DNA from 4 places in the Enterovibrio makurazakiensis genome. Region 2 is predicted to be linked to each of the others. Evidence: predicted binding sites of a transcription regulator. Region 2 holds the regulator's gene; each other region holds the start of a gene.
The links. The regulator PurR, encoded in region 2, represses purine synthesis genes. The targets are predictions, from matches to a motif close to TNANGNAAACGTTTNCNTNA.
Positions count from the first base shown of each region.

Region 1 (4,262 bases), on a different contig from region 2:
GTTTATTATCCAGCGTTTGCCCGTAGAATACTCAGCCATACCATTGCCTTTGGAGCAAACATGCGAGTTAGCATTCAACAAGCCATTTCAGCGCTTTCGTCGCCACTGAAAGAAGCCATAGAAACGCTGTGCGCTTCTCCAGAATTTGATGCGACTATTAGCGCACAAGAATACGATAACTTGCTTGAAATCACAGGCTTGTCCGATCAAGACCTGCGCGTTGCATTACTGCCTTTGGCAGCAGCCTATTCTGTTGCACCCATCTCTAAATTTTATGTCGGTGCTATTGCTCGTGGCGAATCAGGCAAGCTCTACTTTGGTGCAAACATGGAGTTTGAAGGCGTTCAATTGAGCCAAGCTGTTCATGCAGAGCAATCAGCCATTAGTCATGCTTGGTTAAAAGGCGAAACGGCACTAAAAGACATCACAATTAACTACAGCCCTTGTGGTCACTGCCGCCAGTTTATGAACGAAATTAACGGCGCTGATAAGCTCAACATTCAACTGCCCAACCGTGATGCCAAATTGCTGCATGAATATTTGCCTGAGCCATTTGGGCCAGCAGACCTCGGTATCGAACAGCCTCTGCTTGCGCCGGTTGATCACGGTTTAACTATCAGTGAAGACGAGCCACTTGTACAAGCTGCCGTCGCGGCAACCAATCGTAGCCATGCCCCCTACTCACACAATTTGAGTGGTGCAGCAATTCGAGACATCAACGGCAACGTATATTCTGGCATGTATGCTGAAAATGCGGCATTCAATCCAAGCCTTCCACCACTTCAAGTTGCTCTCATTGCGATGAACTTGGCTGACGTAAAATTGGAGGACATCCAAGAGGTTGTTCTGGTTGAAAAAGCCCGTGCTGTTGTTAGCCATCTGCAAGATACACAAGCCATTCTTGAAGCACTAAACCCAGACATTCCGTTGGGTTATTTGGCGATTTAGCGCTAATAACGCACATTTGTCGTCCAAAAAAGAAAAACGCCAGCAAACACTGGCGTTTTCGTTATACCCCGCGTTAAAAGTTAGCTACTATCACGTCACTTTTTCTAAATTCTGAACACGCATGAGCCAACCTCACAACCCTATTATTGGCGCTTCTTGGATGCTTACCGCTGGCGTTTGCTTCGCGATGGTCAATAGTCTAGCCCAATATGTAAGCTTCAAGATGCAACTGCCTTCTACGACGGTCGCCTTTATCCAATACTTCATTGCGCTTGTTGCGATGATCCCTTGGCTGCGTAGCATGGGAATTCGTGAAGCATTAAAAACCGACCATCTCGGCATGCACTGTTTACGCGTGTTCTTCTCAGTCATTGGGATACAACTTTGGTTGTGGGCGCTTGCCTACCCCGTACCGATTTGGCAAGGTATCGCGCTGCTAATGACATCCCCCTTATTCGCCACCATAGGCTCAGGTTTGTTTCTGGGTGAACGTGTTGGCCCTGCCCGTTGGATAGCGACGTTAAGCGGGTTTATCGGCGCAATGATCATTCTTGAACCATGGTCTGATGATTTTAACTTGGCCACACTATTACCCATTGGGGCTGCATTCTTCTGGGCGACATACTCCTTGATGGTGAAAAAGTTATCTCATGCAGATTCACCAACAACCATGGTGGTTTATCTCCTTCTGCTTATTACCCCGTTCAACATTGTTTTGGCGATCCCCGAATGGACGCTGCCAACAGGTAACACAGCTTGGCTCATGCTTCTCGGGGCTGGCTTACTAACTGCCATTGCGCAATGGGCCATAGCCAAAGCCTATGCGGCGGCAGATGCGTCATTTGTTCAGCCTTTTGATAACGCAAAACTGCCACTCAACGTGCTATTTGGTTTCTTAGTGTTTGGCTGGGTACCGCCAGGTCGTTTGTGGTTGGGTGCTGCCATTATTGTCGCTGCCGTGTTTTTCATTACACATTGGGAAACTCGCAAACCAAGAACGGCTTAAACCGCTAGAACTCTCGTATACAAACGGCCACTTATAGTGGCCGTTTGTTTCAGCACGCCCATACTCAATCAGAATCATAGCAACCAATAACGGACCAACCGCCAAAGCAAACGCTTGCGCAAACGTTTGCTTAAGGTAAAATCACCAGCAGTTAATTGCATTGTTGGAAGATAATCATGTTTGGAACTGCTACTCGTCCGGGCGCAACGCGTGTTTTGCTATTAGGCTCTGGTGAATTAGGTAAGGAAGTGGCCATCGAATGCCAACGTCTTGGCATTGAAGTCATCGCTTGTGATCGCTACGCTGATGCACCCGCGATGCAAGTCGCACATCGCAGCCATGTCGTCGATATGCTTGATGGTGATGCGCTCGCCGCGATCATTGCACAAGAAAAACCTGACTTTGTTGTCCCAGAAATCGAGGCGATTGCAACAGACCGCCTTGTTGAGCTAGAAAAAGAGGGACTCAATGTTATCCCTACCGCACGCGCCACCCAACTCACCATGAACCGTGAGGGCATCCGCCGCTTAGCTGCAGAAGACCTTGGTGTCGCCACATCACCTTATGCATTTGCCGATACATTTGAAGCATTCAGCAGTGCAGTCGAATCTGTGGGTAAACCCTGTGTGATTAAGCCAGTGATGAGCTCCTCTGGCAAAGGCCAAAGTGTGATTAAAACCGATGCTGACATTGAGGCATCTTGGGCATACGCTCAAGAAGGTGGCCGTGCAGGTGCCGGACGCGTCATCATCGAAGGCTTTGTCGAATTTGATTACGAAATCACCCTGCTTACCATTAGCGCGATTGATGGCATTCATTTCTGCGCACCAATTGGACATCGCCAAGAAGACGGTGACTATCGCGAATCATGGCAACCACAAGTAATGAGTGATAAAGCGCGTGCTGCCGCGGAAGACGTTGCCAGAAAAGTGGTGGGGGCATTAGGCGGCTATGGTTTGTTCGGCGTCGAGCTATTTGTTAAAGGTGACGAAGTGCTGTTCAGTGAGGTTTCCCCTCGCCCACACGATACCGGTATGGTGACATTGATTTCTCAGGATCTGTCAGAATTCGCCCTTCATGTTCGCGCTTTTGTAGGACTACCCATCAACAACATTAGGCAGTTCGGCCCTTCCGCATCCGCAGTGATTTTAGGCCAAGGCACGTCAAACAACATAGGATTTACGGGTCTAACACAAGCGCTGCGCCACCAAGATTCGCAAGTTCGTTTGTTTGGTAAACCTGACATTGATGGTCAACGCCGCCTTGGCGTTGCGCTAGCACGTGACAACACGATTGATGCTGCGATAAGCAAAGCAGTCGCTGTAGCCTCTGCCGTAAAAGTTGAGCTGTAGTTTCTCTATTACTTCAATCTACAACCGCCGTAATCAAACACGCCACCTTAATGGGTGGCGTGTTTATTGAGCCCGTACAATTAACGGAGCGGTAACCTGGCTTACTCTGACTCGATAAGCCAGACTTCTTCCACAAAATGACTCGCCGCTTTACCCTTTGGTGGCCGATCGCTGTTTTCATCACGATCAAGGCAAGTGATCTTGCAGCCCTCAAACAACGAATGCACTTCATCGCCAGTCACACTAAATGGAGGGCCATCCATTTGATCCTGAGGATAATCCAAGGTAACCAATAAAATACGCCCACCCGGCTGCAACAAAGAAAGCAAACGAGCCACATAACGCTGACGAAGGTTACCTGGCATAGCAATCAGTGCTGCACGGTCATAGATCAGTGGATACTGAGCCAATGGCGCAGAGAAATAGTCTCCACTGTAAATGGAGACTTCATCAAATTGATACAGCTTCATCATTGGGCTGATTGCGGTCACCAAGGGGGTATATAAATGCTCAGAGAAAAACGCACGAACAGCGATCTCACTTAGCTCAACACCAACAACTTCATCATGCTTGCTCGCAAGCCAGCTTAGGTCGACCGACTTACCGCACATCGGCACGAATACCGCCTCATGACGCTGAGGATGAAGAGCTTGCCAATGCTTTAATAAAGAAGGGTTTGTCTCTGTGAGGTGAAAGCCAATTCGATTCTCTGCCCAGCGACTATGCCAAAATTCCTGATCCATCTTCAGCTCTTTAGAAAAATACTTACAGTGGCCTCTATCATATACCCAAACAACATGGTTTTGTTGGCCGACGAACTGCATCCTCAAGGTATGACTCAACAAAACATATACAATAAAACTCGTATATCTGAGCACGCCATGTAAGTTTCGAAGGATCAATACGCCCATATTCGTGATCAGCGTCTCGATGTTTTCTCATTCCCTATTGTTTTT
Region 1 covers NZ_JAKJSE010000008.1:201,498-205,759, reverse strand. Annotated here, with positions in the region: gene cdd (cytidine deaminase) at 61-948, shown strand; gene L4D06_RS07175 (DMT family transporter) at 1,070-1,954, shown strand; gene purT (formate-dependent phosphoribosylglycinamide formyltransferase) at 2,131-3,306, shown strand; gene L4D06_RS07165 (thiopurine S-methyltransferase) at 3,408-4,049, opposite strand.
Region 1: purT (formate-dependent phosphoribosylglycinamide formyltransferase) is a predicted target of PurR. The motif match lies at 2,069-2,088, and genes of this name have one in related genera.

Region 2 (4,262 bases):
TTCATTACACTCTTCATCAATTTTTTCGAATCTAGTACGAGAGTTGTCGAGGTTTGGATTTGAAATTTCTTTTAATTTATTGATTTATAGTGGTTATATTGCGAATTGCGTATTGGAATGATAGCGGTGCTCAGAGCGAAAAACGGGAACGAGCAGAAATGGTCACCGAGAGAAAGTGATAAAAGAGGTGGTTATAAGCAGTATTTCGAATATTGAATGGCTAACAATGACAAAGGAACCACGGCAAGTGTTGTAGCACCAACGATGTGATAGTTACGGTGCCAGTATCTTTGTGCAAAGCTATTGAGCCTCAAGCCCCATAGGATGACAACAGCATTAATGCTAATAAAGACGATCACTAATACTGAAAGAAATGACGGCGCAAACATTCCGTCGACAAGCGCTGCGTAAAATGAGATCGGCAATAAGAAGCAGAAAAACACTGCCCACTTAAAACGTCGAGGCCACTTACGAAAATGGTCTCTAAAGATCCTGTCAATTTGGTCTGGATAGGGTCTGCTGTAATGCATCTTATTGTTGCCATTCATCTATCTACTCTTTTGGCTTAGTTCAAAATTCCAACCAAAGATAGTCAACTAGATGCATTTAGCATAATAAACGTGACGAATGTCGCATAAATGGGATTATTGGTTTTTTGGCAACCTTAAAATGAGATTTGTGATAATTGCTTATTTATAGATAAAAAGCTCGTTAGAAGCATGGCCTATAAGCAATGGAACATGATGTTCTTTTCGATTAACTGAAAGAATTGAACGTAATATTGGGGTAGATGATTGGTTGTTTGTGAAGATACGGTATGAAATGCGCTTAGTGCGGTGTGAGAGGCGAATTCGAGAGAGTGGTGAAACTGAAAGACTGGGCGAAGATAGATTCGCCCAGTCGATCCCTTGATTGTTCACTTTAGGGTACCGACAGGGCGAAATAATGAAATTTTTACTGTCTTAGTGTTTCTAACAGTTCATCGCGTCTCTGAGGAGAGACGACAGACCAGTGTTTACCTTCAATTGCGCCTTCTAGCGCCCAAAGAAGTTCTAGACTTAGCGTATCGCTATGTGACTTTTGTAGAGCTTGATAAGCCCTTACGGCACCTTCAGTTTGCAATTGCTCAACAGAATCGATTCCTGCTTTTTTCAGCATACGTTCTGTCGCAAGTCTTAGGTTTGGCAAATCTTTGATACGCGTTGGCGCCGCAGTCTTCTTTTCTTGTTGATCATCTTTGGCGATGGCATACGCAATATTCGCATAATTCATCAGAACCTCTGATTGATCCCACAACGTTTCTGGTATGGCATAGTATTTTGTTGTGACAGGGAAGCCACGTTTCTTGTAGACGTAGGGCGTCATCGAAAGTTTAATGAAATCGGCTTCATTCGCTTGACCAGCGCGAAGATGAAGTTGGTCGTTGACGACCAAGGCGAACATTGTCTCGTCGCAAAAGACACCAAACCCGCCAAACATAGAACGCGATTTGATTTTGCCCAGACATTCGAAGAATTTTAACGTGTTTTTTAGTGTTGGTTTATCCATGTGACTTATTCTCAATCATTACGTTCCGTTCCTGGATGAGCGGTCAAGGAGCAACGTAGCAAAGCTAATTCAGAGAATTGTCAATGTACCGAAAAGTAATTTCGGTGTATGAATGCTAACGTCATCGGTAACTCCGCTACCACCAACACAAAATTTTTGTGTGCTGTGAGGCCGGAAGCTTTGCGTCCCACGCTTTCGCTGTGGTTTGCCTTTTTCTTGACGACTATTAGCTTAACTGAATCGCATCATATTGTCGTTATTGCTAGTCTCAAAAAATGTGATCTTGCTTCAGATAGAGTCTTATTGATATGAATGAAAATATCAGGTTCTCTTTGTAATTGAAGCCATTTTAACCAAAGCGGTCATTTTTTAATTGAGTTAAAGATTAGCACTAGAAAACTAGACAAACTATGCTTATTGAGCTGGATCTCAATAATGAGAAGATTTTGTTAAATTTTCTTGTCACATAAAAAAATAGCCCGCCAAAAATGGCGAGCTATTGATGAACTTTGTGCGTTAAAACTATTCGGCGTTTAGATTTTTCACTGAATTACGAATAATCAGTTCAGGCTGCATAACGAAAATCTGTTGCTTGTTTTCTTTGTTCGCTAAACGTTCCAACAATAATTTGATTGCCGTTTTACCCAAGCGGTTTTTGGGCTGATGGATCGTCGTTAGTGGTGGCGAGAAAAATGCAGCCAAATCGATATTGTCGTAGCCAATGATCGAGATGTCGTTTGGTACGTCTAGACCCGCTTGGCGGAATGTACTGATTGCTGCCAATGCCATAATGTCGTTAAAGCAAAATAGTGCCGTTGGACGCTCATCAAGTGCTAACAATTTGTTTGCTGCTTCTACCGCTGTGTCGCATTCGAAATCTGCATCTACAATCCAATCTGGATTTTCTTGTAGTCCAGCTTCTGCCAGCGCTTTGCGGAAACCGGCAAGTCGTGTTTGGCAGGTTAGCTTATCCAATTGGCCTGACATACAACCAATTTTCGTATGGCCGTTATCAATAAAGTATTTCGTCGCAATATACCCACCGAGTTCTGCATTGTCTTGAATACAGTCAGTATTGACGTGCTGCGTTCCCCAATCCATGACAACCATTGGCAAATCTTGCTTTCTCTCAAGAAGGGCAAGCAGTTCCTCATTGAGGTCTGAACACATTACTAGCAAACCATCGACACGCTTTTCTGCCAACATGCGTAAATAGTCGCGCTGCTTGGCGAGGTTGCCTTCTGTGTTACATAGGATCAGTGTATAGCCCTCTTTGTAACAGTACTCTTCTACGCCATGAACAACTTCCGCAAAGAATGGGTTTGTTGATTTGGTAACAAGCATGCCAATGGTGCGTGTTGAGTTGCATTTCAAACTACGCGCAACAGCACTGGGTGCGTAATTTAGGTCATCCACCGCAGCCCAAACTTTTTTGGTCGTATTCTCTGCGACAAAACGTGTTTTGTTGATCACGTGAGAAACCGTTGTGGTTGATACTCCGGCCATGCGTGCGACGTCTTTAATCGTTGCCATTTGGTATTCTTCTTATCATTTTCATCGGCAGCATGAGAAATGCTGGCTGCCTTACATGTTTACGCCGCTAACGAGGAGCGGCGTACTGGGTTCGACGAAACAGGTTTCCATTTTCTCGACCGTTTCGTATCAATGTGTGAAAGCACGTTTTTGAAGTGCATACATGCTTTCTTTATCTTGCATCGTAATAGGTAGTGCTAGAACACATGTCGGTTGTTTGCCGTTGATTAAAAGAATCAGCTTAATTCGTGACTCTTTATTCTGATGAACGTTCATTAGCACTGACGATGTGAACATTATGCTGGTTCAAGCATGTTCTCTTATGATTCGTCTTACACGGAAAGCGGCGAATCGTTCGAAACGAGTTGGAGTGACCTTGCCATCTATAGCTACTAAAGATCGGCTCAAAATGTCACATTGAGCACGCCAAAAACCATTCCATCGACACAACATTAGGTGTTATGACCTTGTTGCTGTGAAAGAGATTTTTCAGCAATTTCTCAATGCCAATCGCTTGCGTTCACAGTTTACTGGCTCATGGACGCAGTCGCAATTATTCAATTGAAGCGACTCGCATAAGCTTGATGCGTATCAAGCTTGCGAAATCGCTACGATTTTCACTTTCTATCTCTAAAAAATGAAAAAACCGGGCAAGCCCGGCTTTTTGGTTTCGGGAGTTGGACGCTATTCGCCTTTTAGGAACGATAGGTCTAATGCGACAAATGCGTTGAGGAGCACGCCAGACGCTTTATAAAAGCCAAAGCCATCGAATTGTTCAAGCGACTTCTGGAAGCTGCCTAACCATGTAGTAACCATGGTTTCTAAGAATACCTGTTGCTCTTGCATCAAGGCTTCTTGTTTGTCTTCTTCGGTCTCTTTGTTCGTAAGAATGACCAAGTTACCCATGAAATCGAGGACGACAGCAAGATGGTCAAAGGGCTCATTGAAGTCTTTTCGTTGAGCGATGCCATATTTCTCCATCCATTGACCCATCTCTTGCGCAGGTTTGTCGTTGAGCAAACCAGTCTCGCCGATGTACATGGAGGCATAAGGCAATGCGCCCGTTTTTGGGGTGCTAAGGAACAAACCACAAAAATCAGCCGCGAGTTCCAATTGCGCGTCTTCGCGCAATTTTAATGCGGCTAGTGCGCTACGAAAACCTGCGATTGGGGCTTTCAATT
Region 2 covers NZ_JAKJSE010000005.1:141,586-145,847, reverse strand. Annotated here, with positions in the region: gene L4D06_RS02855 (TfoX/Sxy family DNA transformation protein) at 955-1,548, opposite strand; cyclic di-GMP riboswitch class I at 1,672-1,768, opposite strand; gene purR (HTH-type transcriptional repressor PurR) at 2,071-3,081, opposite strand; gene torD (molecular chaperone TorD) at 3,766-4,262, opposite strand, start outside.

Region 3 (4,262 bases), on a different contig from region 2:
ACGAACTTAATTGCCTCTCGTTATGATGAAGAACTACGTGAAGAAGCACGCCTAAAAGCACAAGAGTTGGTAAAGAATATTCCTATCAGCTTGGGTAAAGACCGTAGCGGTTTGCCAGTGATCATCGCTCGTGCACCTTATGATGTATTCTGGGAGCGTTTCCCGAATATTCTAGATCAACTAGGCTTCACGATTGAAGATCGCAACCGTTCTCAAGGCACGTTAAGTGTTGCTCTTAAAGAGCAAGACGATGAGTTCTGGGAAAATTTGGGTGTTCAACCACTTCAGCTAGAGCGTAAAAACTACAACATTCTGCTGGGTGATTTGGGTAACCGAACGTCAATTAACGTCACCGATAGTTCTGGCAAGCCTGTTCCTGAAGAGCAACTGGCAAACTTAAGTCCTGCACTTGTCGCGGCTGTAGAGCGATTAAATCGTAACTAGTTGATTATCTGTCTAGTTAACCACAGATTGATTTCGTTGAAATGAAAAGAGGACGCTAAGGCGTCCTCTTTTTTGTTTCGAAATCTGATGTTTGAAAGTTGATACCTATGGGGTCAGTCAATCAGATCATAGTCTTTGCGCAAGATGTCGATGATTTCTTGTTTAGGATTTTCACTCAAATGGATTGGCTTGCCGATAATTTTTTCCGCGATGCCTACATAGGTGCGAGAAATATCCATTAAGGCGTCTACTGGCAATACGTTGTCACGAGCTAAGGCTTCACGCTCAGGCATACGTTCTTTATTGAGTAAAATATCTGGGTCTGGGAAGTAGCCAAGTAAGAACTGACGGAACCCTTCTTTCGAGTTTTCGACAATGTTGCCTGCTTCGTACTCGGCTGTATCCCAAATACGCGATGAATCAGGTGTGCCAACTTCATCCATGTAAATCAGCTTTTCTTGGCCTGACGCATCGGAGACATATCCGAATTCAAACTTGGTATCTACGAAAGTTTGTCCAACGGCATCAAGTGCGTTGCTGATCACACCAAAGCCTTCTTTGAGATACGTTTCGTAAAGAGCAATGTCATCTGCCGACGAGAAATTAAACGCGGCAAAGTTATCTTCGATGTTCTTACGCGTAATATTCACATCATCCGCTTCCGGAACGCCAGGGATGCCTTTCAAAATGCCTTTGGTCGACGGTGTGATCAGCAGTTCTGGCAATGCTTTGTCTTTTTCCAATCCTTCAGGCATTGCGATGCCGCAGAATTCACGCTCGCCTTTGGCGTATGAGCGCCACATAGAACCTGTGATGTACTTGCGGCAAATGGCCTCAATTTTAACAGGTTTGGCTTTTTGAACGATCCAAACGAACGGGTGAGGAATGTCGAGAATGTGGCTGTCTGCCAAGCCATGTTCTTTAAACAACTTGAACCAGTGATTCGAAATGGCGTTGAGTGCAGCACCTTTGCCTGGAACGCCTTTCAGGCCGCCTTCCGCATGCCAAATACAATCAAACGCTGAAATACGGTCACTGATCACCATGATGGCAAGTGGCGCATCGGGTGCAACATCGTAGCCTTTCTCTTGAATGAGGCGTTGGCTGTCAGCTTCTGTTAGCCAATAAACGGAGCGGACTTTTCCACTGTGAACGGGCTGGTGGGTACGAATGGGAAGATCGTCGTTAACGGCGAGAACTTGATCCGCGAGGCTCATTGAGACATTCCTATCTGTTGTTGAACGGCACACAGAGGATGGCAGGAAACGGAGAAACGTTGCGCCTACCATCCATTTGAAACGCATCATACCAAGAAGTGTTTGTTCGCTGTTAGAGAAAAAGCAAACGTTTGCCTAAAAAAAACAGATACACCGAATTGTGGAGAGAAGGGCAATAAAAAAGCGACGTCATACGTCGCTCTTGATCGCGTGAATCGCGAAGAGTTGGATAAGCGCCGACTTACCAAAACGATGACTTATCATCTTCGTCATCTTCTTTGTTAGTTTGGGGCATTTTTTTCTGTGTATCACTGTGTTTATTGGCGTCGTCAGTTTTGGGTTTTTGCTTCATCCCAAACTTTGCATTTGCGGTGTACTTGAGCGCCATGATGTTACTGACCACAACCGCAACCACGATGAAAATAATCACATAAGGGTTGGTTAGAAAATCCATGATCAGGCCTCACACACATTGGAAATGTATTGTGAATATATCCAATTCAGCATGGGAAGGATAGTTTCTCGCCCTTGTATGTCGGATGACGCAATCACAGCACTCAGCGTTTCTGGTGTGAGTTGCTCAAGTAATCCTTTCGTGGTCGCCTTGTGGCTAATATGCCAAGGTTCGAAAGCCACGCCGCCTTTGTCTTCACGGTAAGGAAGATAAAAGCCAAATTGCTCAAGGTTATCTTCAAGCCAAGTAAACAGAGGTGCTTGATGGCCTGACAGGTATTCCCAAGGCTCTAGCTGCAAAGAAACACCTTGCGGCAGAAGGTTCGTCGCATATACGTCGATATCAGTGCCCCAGTGGTGCCTGCTTGCACCTGGAAGCGCTGACCAGCGAAGTATTGCGCGTACTTTCTCTTCATCGCTTAGGCGTGATGGGTCGATTACAGTGCCGGCATCATCAAGGATAGGTCGAAGGCCAGTGAACTTGTTGTTCCAAATCAGTTGCTGACGAGCAAAGTCGCGAAAGCTGCTAGCGATCGCGAGCTCAAACCCTTTTGCCTGCGCGGCGGATTGAAGGCGGACAAAATCCGCCTTTACGTCGGCATGTAGCAAGAAGTCACCATGAGCGACAAGGTGCTCTTGATTTTGACCAGTAAGCGACGCGACACTCCAAGGCATTAGGCGAGCGCTTTCTCTAGGACTTTTTGGTACATGTCTGTGAGCTTTTCTAAATCGGCAATTTTCACGCACTCATTCACTTTGTGGATAGTGGCGTTAACAGGGCCGAGTTCGATCACTTGTGTACCCATTTGCGCGATAAAGCGACCGTCTGATGTGCCGCCAGTGGTCAGCAATTCAGGCTTCTGATGGTTGACTTCATCAACAGCTGCAACAACGGCATCTAGCAGGGTGCCCGTGTCCGTCAGGAACGGGTGACCGCTGAAGGTCCAAGCTAAATCATATTCTAGCCCGTGTGCATCAAGCACCGAGTGAATGCGTGATTTGATGTCATCAACCGTCGATTCGGTGCTGAAACGTAGGTTGAATTGCACATGAAAATCACCAGGAATAACGTTGCTTGCGCCTGTGCCGGAAGCCACATTCGGGATCTGGAAACTGGTTGGTGGGAAGTAGGCATTGCCTTGGTCCCACTGTGTTGCCGCTAATTCAGCAAGCGCAGGTAAAGCTTGGTGAATAGGGTTACGTGCCAGTTGCGGGTAAGCCACATGCCCCTGGATCCCTTTGATGATGACGTCGCCAGTGATTGAACCGCGACGGCCATTTTTCACAACATCGCCCACAGCATGTGTGCTTGATGGTTCGCCGACAATGCACATATCAATGATTTCGTTACGTTCGACCAAGGTGTCAACAACGCGGGTCGTCCCATTGATGAACGGACCTTCCTCGTCTGACGTGATCAAAAAGGCGATAGAACCTTTATGGTCAGGATTTTCTGCCACAAAACGTTCTGCAGCGACGACCATGGCAGCCAGAGAGCCTTTCATGTCAGCCGCGCCACGGCCATGAAGGTAGCCATCAATGACTGTCGGTTCGAAAGGTGGTGTATGCCATTGCTCAACTGGGCCTGACGGCACCACATCGGTGTGACCTGCGAAGGCAAACAATGGGCCTTCTGTACCACGGCGGGCCCAAAGGTTTGTTGTGTCTTCAAACACTAAGCGTTCGATAGAGAAACCAATCGCTTCTAAGCGAGAGATCATCAATTCTTGGCACCCTTCATCGATAGGGGTGACGGAAGGGCGGCCGATTAAATCCTTGGCCAAAGACAATACAGCACTGTCTGTCATGGGGATGCGTGTCCTTTCTACTTATCTGTTTCTATGGTTTTATTTGGCGAAAATATTCGCGTATTCGTCGGGCTTGAAGCCAAGGTGGTATTGGCCTTCATGCACAAGCAATGGGCGTTTGATCATTGCAGGCTGCACGAGCATTAGCGCGATAGCATTTGATTCATCCAAGTTGCTCTTTTGTTCTTCAGACAGTGCGCGGAAGGTGGTGCCACGTTTATTCACCATCGCCTCCCAACCCAATACGTCAACGAACTGTTTTAGCATGTCTTGATCAATGCCATCTTTACGGTAGTCATGAAAGTCGAAAGGCTTATCTTCCGTTTCTAGCCATTTCAGT
Region 3 covers NZ_JAKJSE010000004.1:29,847-34,108, forward strand. Annotated here, with positions in the region: gene bamC (NlpB/DapX family lipoprotein) at 1-444, shown strand, start outside; gene L4D06_RS00175 (phosphoribosylaminoimidazolesuccinocarboxamide synthase) at 558-1,661, opposite strand; gene L4D06_RS00180 (DUF2897 family protein) at 1,903-2,115, opposite strand; gene L4D06_RS00185 (M15 family metallopeptidase) at 2,118-2,789, opposite strand; gene dapE (succinyl-diaminopimelate desuccinylase) at 2,789-3,922, opposite strand; gene L4D06_RS00195 (ArsC family reductase) at 3,962-4,262, opposite strand, start outside.
Region 3: L4D06_RS00175 (phosphoribosylaminoimidazolesuccinocarboxamide synthase) is a predicted target of PurR. The motif match lies at 1,781-1,800, and genes of this name have one in related genera.

Region 4 (4,262 bases), on a different contig from region 2:
AACGGAACGAGATATGCGCAAAGGGTTATTAAATACTGATTCAAATAAGCCTGAATCATCAGCGAAAAATTAAAAACTCTCGTCCATCATTGCAAATTCACGAATCGCAAAGGTACGTTGACGCCAAAGCACTTTTTTCAGGTTAACGTTACGCATGCGCTTGCGACGGTTTGATGCTGAGCTGGAATTGCGTGAAAAGTTGGACTGGGTTTTACGCTTACTAGCAAACATATATTCAATTCCTTGTTAAGAAAAACGCAGCCATTGCTGCGTTTTTTGTCTCTCACACTGATGTTATAACCTGCCATTATGAACAATCTATGACAAATTCGTTGTCGACGTTGTATCAAGGTTTATACCAAACAACCTTTGCCAACATGCTTTTTATACCCCAAAAATCTGAAGATGCAGGATTCAGCGAGGTTTACTGAAATCGAGCATCTTCAGGTTGATTGGGTATATATATCGTCAGGTGAATTGAATGTAATATTATGACTTAGCCGTTGATGCTTCATCTGCGGATACAGATTCGTCAGTTTGGTTTTCTGCCTCCTCAGCATCTGATTGACCTTCGCCTTCTTCCTCTTCAACCATTTCAACATTAATGGTTTGCAGGCCTTCGAGATCATCGGCTTGCTCAGCGGCAATGGCTTGGGCTTGATCTTGCTCGTAGCCAACGATGCTTTGATAGTAGCGACGGATATTTTCTACATAGCTCAAGGCTTCATAGCCTCGTGCATATCCATAGCGTGTTTGAGTATGGTATTGGCGCTTGGCAAGCAGCGGTAAGCGCTGTTTCACATCAGCCCAAGAATCGGGGTTACCGCCTTGTGCTTTGGTTAATCGACGTGCGTCCATCATATGGCCAAAACCGATGTTGTATGATGCTAGCGCATACCAAATTTTCTCGTTCTCATTCACACTGTCTGGCACACGAAGCAGCATTTTGTGAAGATACTCTGCGCCCCCGCGAATGCTCTGCTCGGGATCAAGACGATTTTTAACGCCGACTGACTTTGCTGTCGGTAGGGTTAACATCATCATGCCGCGAACACCTGTCGGTGAAACCGCTTTCGGGTTCCAATGCGACTCTTGGTAAGAGAGTGCAGCCAACAAGCGCCAATCAAACTGATCAGCGTATTTCTTGAACAGTGGCTCCCACTGCGGCAGTTTGTTGTCGATGGCACGCAAAAATGCGCGGGTATCGACATAATCGAAGCTGTCTATGTGACCGAAATACTTTTCTTCTAATGCTGCCAATTCACCGCTTTGTGTCTTTTTGCCAAAGAATTCAATCATCAGTGCGTAAACGCTGTCATCTTGTGATTTCTTCATAAACCACGCGACAGGTTCGTCTTCAGTCAACTCCAGGGCCACGGTGATTTCAGGATGAATACGCTGGATCAACGCAATATCGACAGAATCTGCAATCGTGAAATCAAGTTGGCCATCCGCGACTTGCTTTAGCAGTTCGTCGTCATCTGTATCTTTCTCGCTTTCCCAGATCATGTCTGGGTATTCACGTTGAATAGATTGAAGAGTCAGAGAATGGCTTGAATCTTCCACCACCGCGACGCGAGCGCCATCTTTGTTGAGCTCAGATAAATTTCGTGGACGCCAATGGCCTTTTTTGTACACCAACTGTTGACTGACATAGTAATAAGAAGGACCTGGGCGAAAGCGTTCGAGGCGCGATTTGGTGATAGTAAGGCCTGCTGCAATGATATCAACATCACCGCGCTCCAAGGCTGGAAATAACCCAGACAGTGTATAGGCTGGTTGCATTTCAAGTTTTACACCGAGGCTTTGGGCAAATTGTGAAGCAAGCTCGAAATCTAGACCTGTCGGGCCATCAGGGCCGATATAGTAAGAAAGTTGGTTGTTCAGAGTGCCGACTCGCAATACGCCGCTATCACGAATTTTCTCTAGTTCCGTCCTGTCGTCATATGTCCATTCACAACCGGACAGAAAGAGCACGAGCAGGGTGCTGATAAGGAGTTGATAGGATCGTTTTACAGCGTTTGCGTTCAAAAAGTTATGCTCATTCTTAGTTGATTACCAACTGTTATATCAAAGGAGTCATCCCGCATAAAGTTATGCTGGATGGGTTACCTAGATTTCGACGGGTAATAGTGCCAGACATCGCCGATGAAAAAAAGTTACGCAAACGGTTGCGTCAGGTGTTACGTCGCTCACCTTTTTACCCTATAATACCGCCCCGAAGACCTTGTTAGAGGCTCAAAAGTGGTATCGACGTAGCTTTTCCATGAATGTTAGCAGGACTAATCATGGGGTTAGGTCAATGTCACTTTAATCCACCGCTAACCGAGAGACGTACGCACATGGAAATTTTGCGTGGTTCCCCCGCTCTGTCCGATTTTCGAGTCAATAAACTTTTAGAAAGCTGTCAGGCGAATGATTTGCCTGTTACTGGCCTCTATGCAGAGTATACCCATTTCGCTGATATCAGCGCGCCATTGAGTGAAGATGAGCAACAAAAGTTGGCTCGCCTTCTAACTTATGGACCAACCATCGCTGAACATGCACCAACAGGAACATTGATTCTTGTTACGCCACGTCCCGGCACCATTTCTCCTTGGTCCTCTAAAGCGACCGATATTGCGCATAACTGCGGATTAAACCAAATCAAGCGTCTTGAGCGCGGCACGGCATACTACGTTGAGCTATCTGCTGCACTGACCGACGTGCAAACAAATACACTGGTTGGGTTACTTCACGACCGCATGATGGAAGTGGTTTTTGCTGATATGGCAGACGCCTCTGCGCTGTTCATTGAAGCGACGCCTGCACCCGTGAAAGCCGTTGATGTACTTGATGGTGGTCGCGAAGCTTTGGTTACCGCAAACGTGGAACTGGGCCTTGCGCTTGCAGACGATGAAATTGATTACTTGGTGGAAAGCTTCATCAAACTGGGTCGTAACCCGAATGACATCGAATTGATGATGTTTGCTCAAGCGAACTCTGAGCACTGCCGTCATAAGATCTTCAACGCGGATTGGACGATCGATGGTGTTGACCAGGACAAGAGCCTGTTCAAGATGATCAAAAATACGTTTGAGCACAACAGTGAAAACGTGTTGTCGGCATACAAAGACAACGCCGCTGTTATGAAGGGCTCTGAGGTAGGTCGTTTCTTCCCGAACCCTGAATCTCGCCAATATAACTACCATCAGGAAGCGGCACACATCCTGATGAAAGTCGAAACACACAACCACCCAACGGCGATTTCTCCGTGGCCAGGCGCTTCTACAGGCTCTGGCGGTGAAATCCGCGATGAAGGCGCAACCGGTATTGGTGGCAAACCCAAAGCAGGTTTGGTTGGCTTTACGGTATCGAACCTTCGCATTCCGGGTTTTGAACAGCCTTGGGAAACAGATTTCGGCAAACCTGACCGTATCGTGAATGCGTTGGACATCATGCTTGAAGGCCCTCTGGGTGGCGCGGCATTTAACAACGAATTTGGTCGTCCGAACCTGTTGGGCTACTTCCGTACTTACGAAGAAAAAGTCACTTCGCATAACGGTGAGGAAGTACGTGGCTACCATAAGCCAATTATGATTGCTGGCGGCATGGGTAACATTCGCGAGCAACACGTACAGAAGAAAGAAATTCCGGTTGGCGCAAAGCTTATCGTGCTTGGCGGCCCTGCAATGAACATCGGTCTTGGCGGCGGCGCAGCCTCGTCAATGGCGTCGGGTCAGTCAGCAGAAGATCTCGATTTTGCATCAGTACAGCGTGAAAACCCAGAAATGGAACGCCGTTGTCAGGAAGTGATCGACCGTTGTTGGCAGTTGGGTGAAAACAACCCTATCGCCTTTATTCACGATGTGGGCGCGGGCGGTATTTCTAACGCATTGCCAGAATTGGTTGATGACGGCGAGCGTGGCGGTAAATTCCAGCTACGTGATGTACCGAATGACGAGCCAGGCATGAGCCCGCTAGAAATTTGGTGTAACGAATCCCAAGAACGCTATGTGATGGCGGTTGCGCCAGAAAACATGGCGGTGTTCGATGCGATTTGTAAGCGTGAGCGCGCGCCGTATGCCGTTGTAGGTGAAGCGACAGAAGAGCGTCACTTAACCCTTGAAGATGAGCATTTTGAGAACACGCCTATCGACATGCCGCTAGACGTGTTGTTGGGTAAACCACCGAAAATGCACCGCGACGTACAAACGCAGAAAGTTGAAGGCAAGCCGCTTGATCGCACTGCTATTTCCGTTGAAGACGCGTCACTTCGCGTA
Region 4 covers NZ_JAKJSE010000018.1:75,345-79,606, reverse strand. Annotated here, with positions in the region: gene tadA (tRNA adenosine(34) deaminase TadA) at 1-73, shown strand, start outside; gene L4D06_RS14370 (hypothetical protein) at 70-231, opposite strand; gene mltF (membrane-bound lytic murein transglycosylase MltF) at 490-2,031, opposite strand; gene purL (phosphoribosylformylglycinamidine synthase) at 2,343-4,262, shown strand, end outside.
Region 4: purL (phosphoribosylformylglycinamidine synthase) is a predicted target of PurR. The motif match lies at 2,160-2,179, and genes of this name have one in related genera.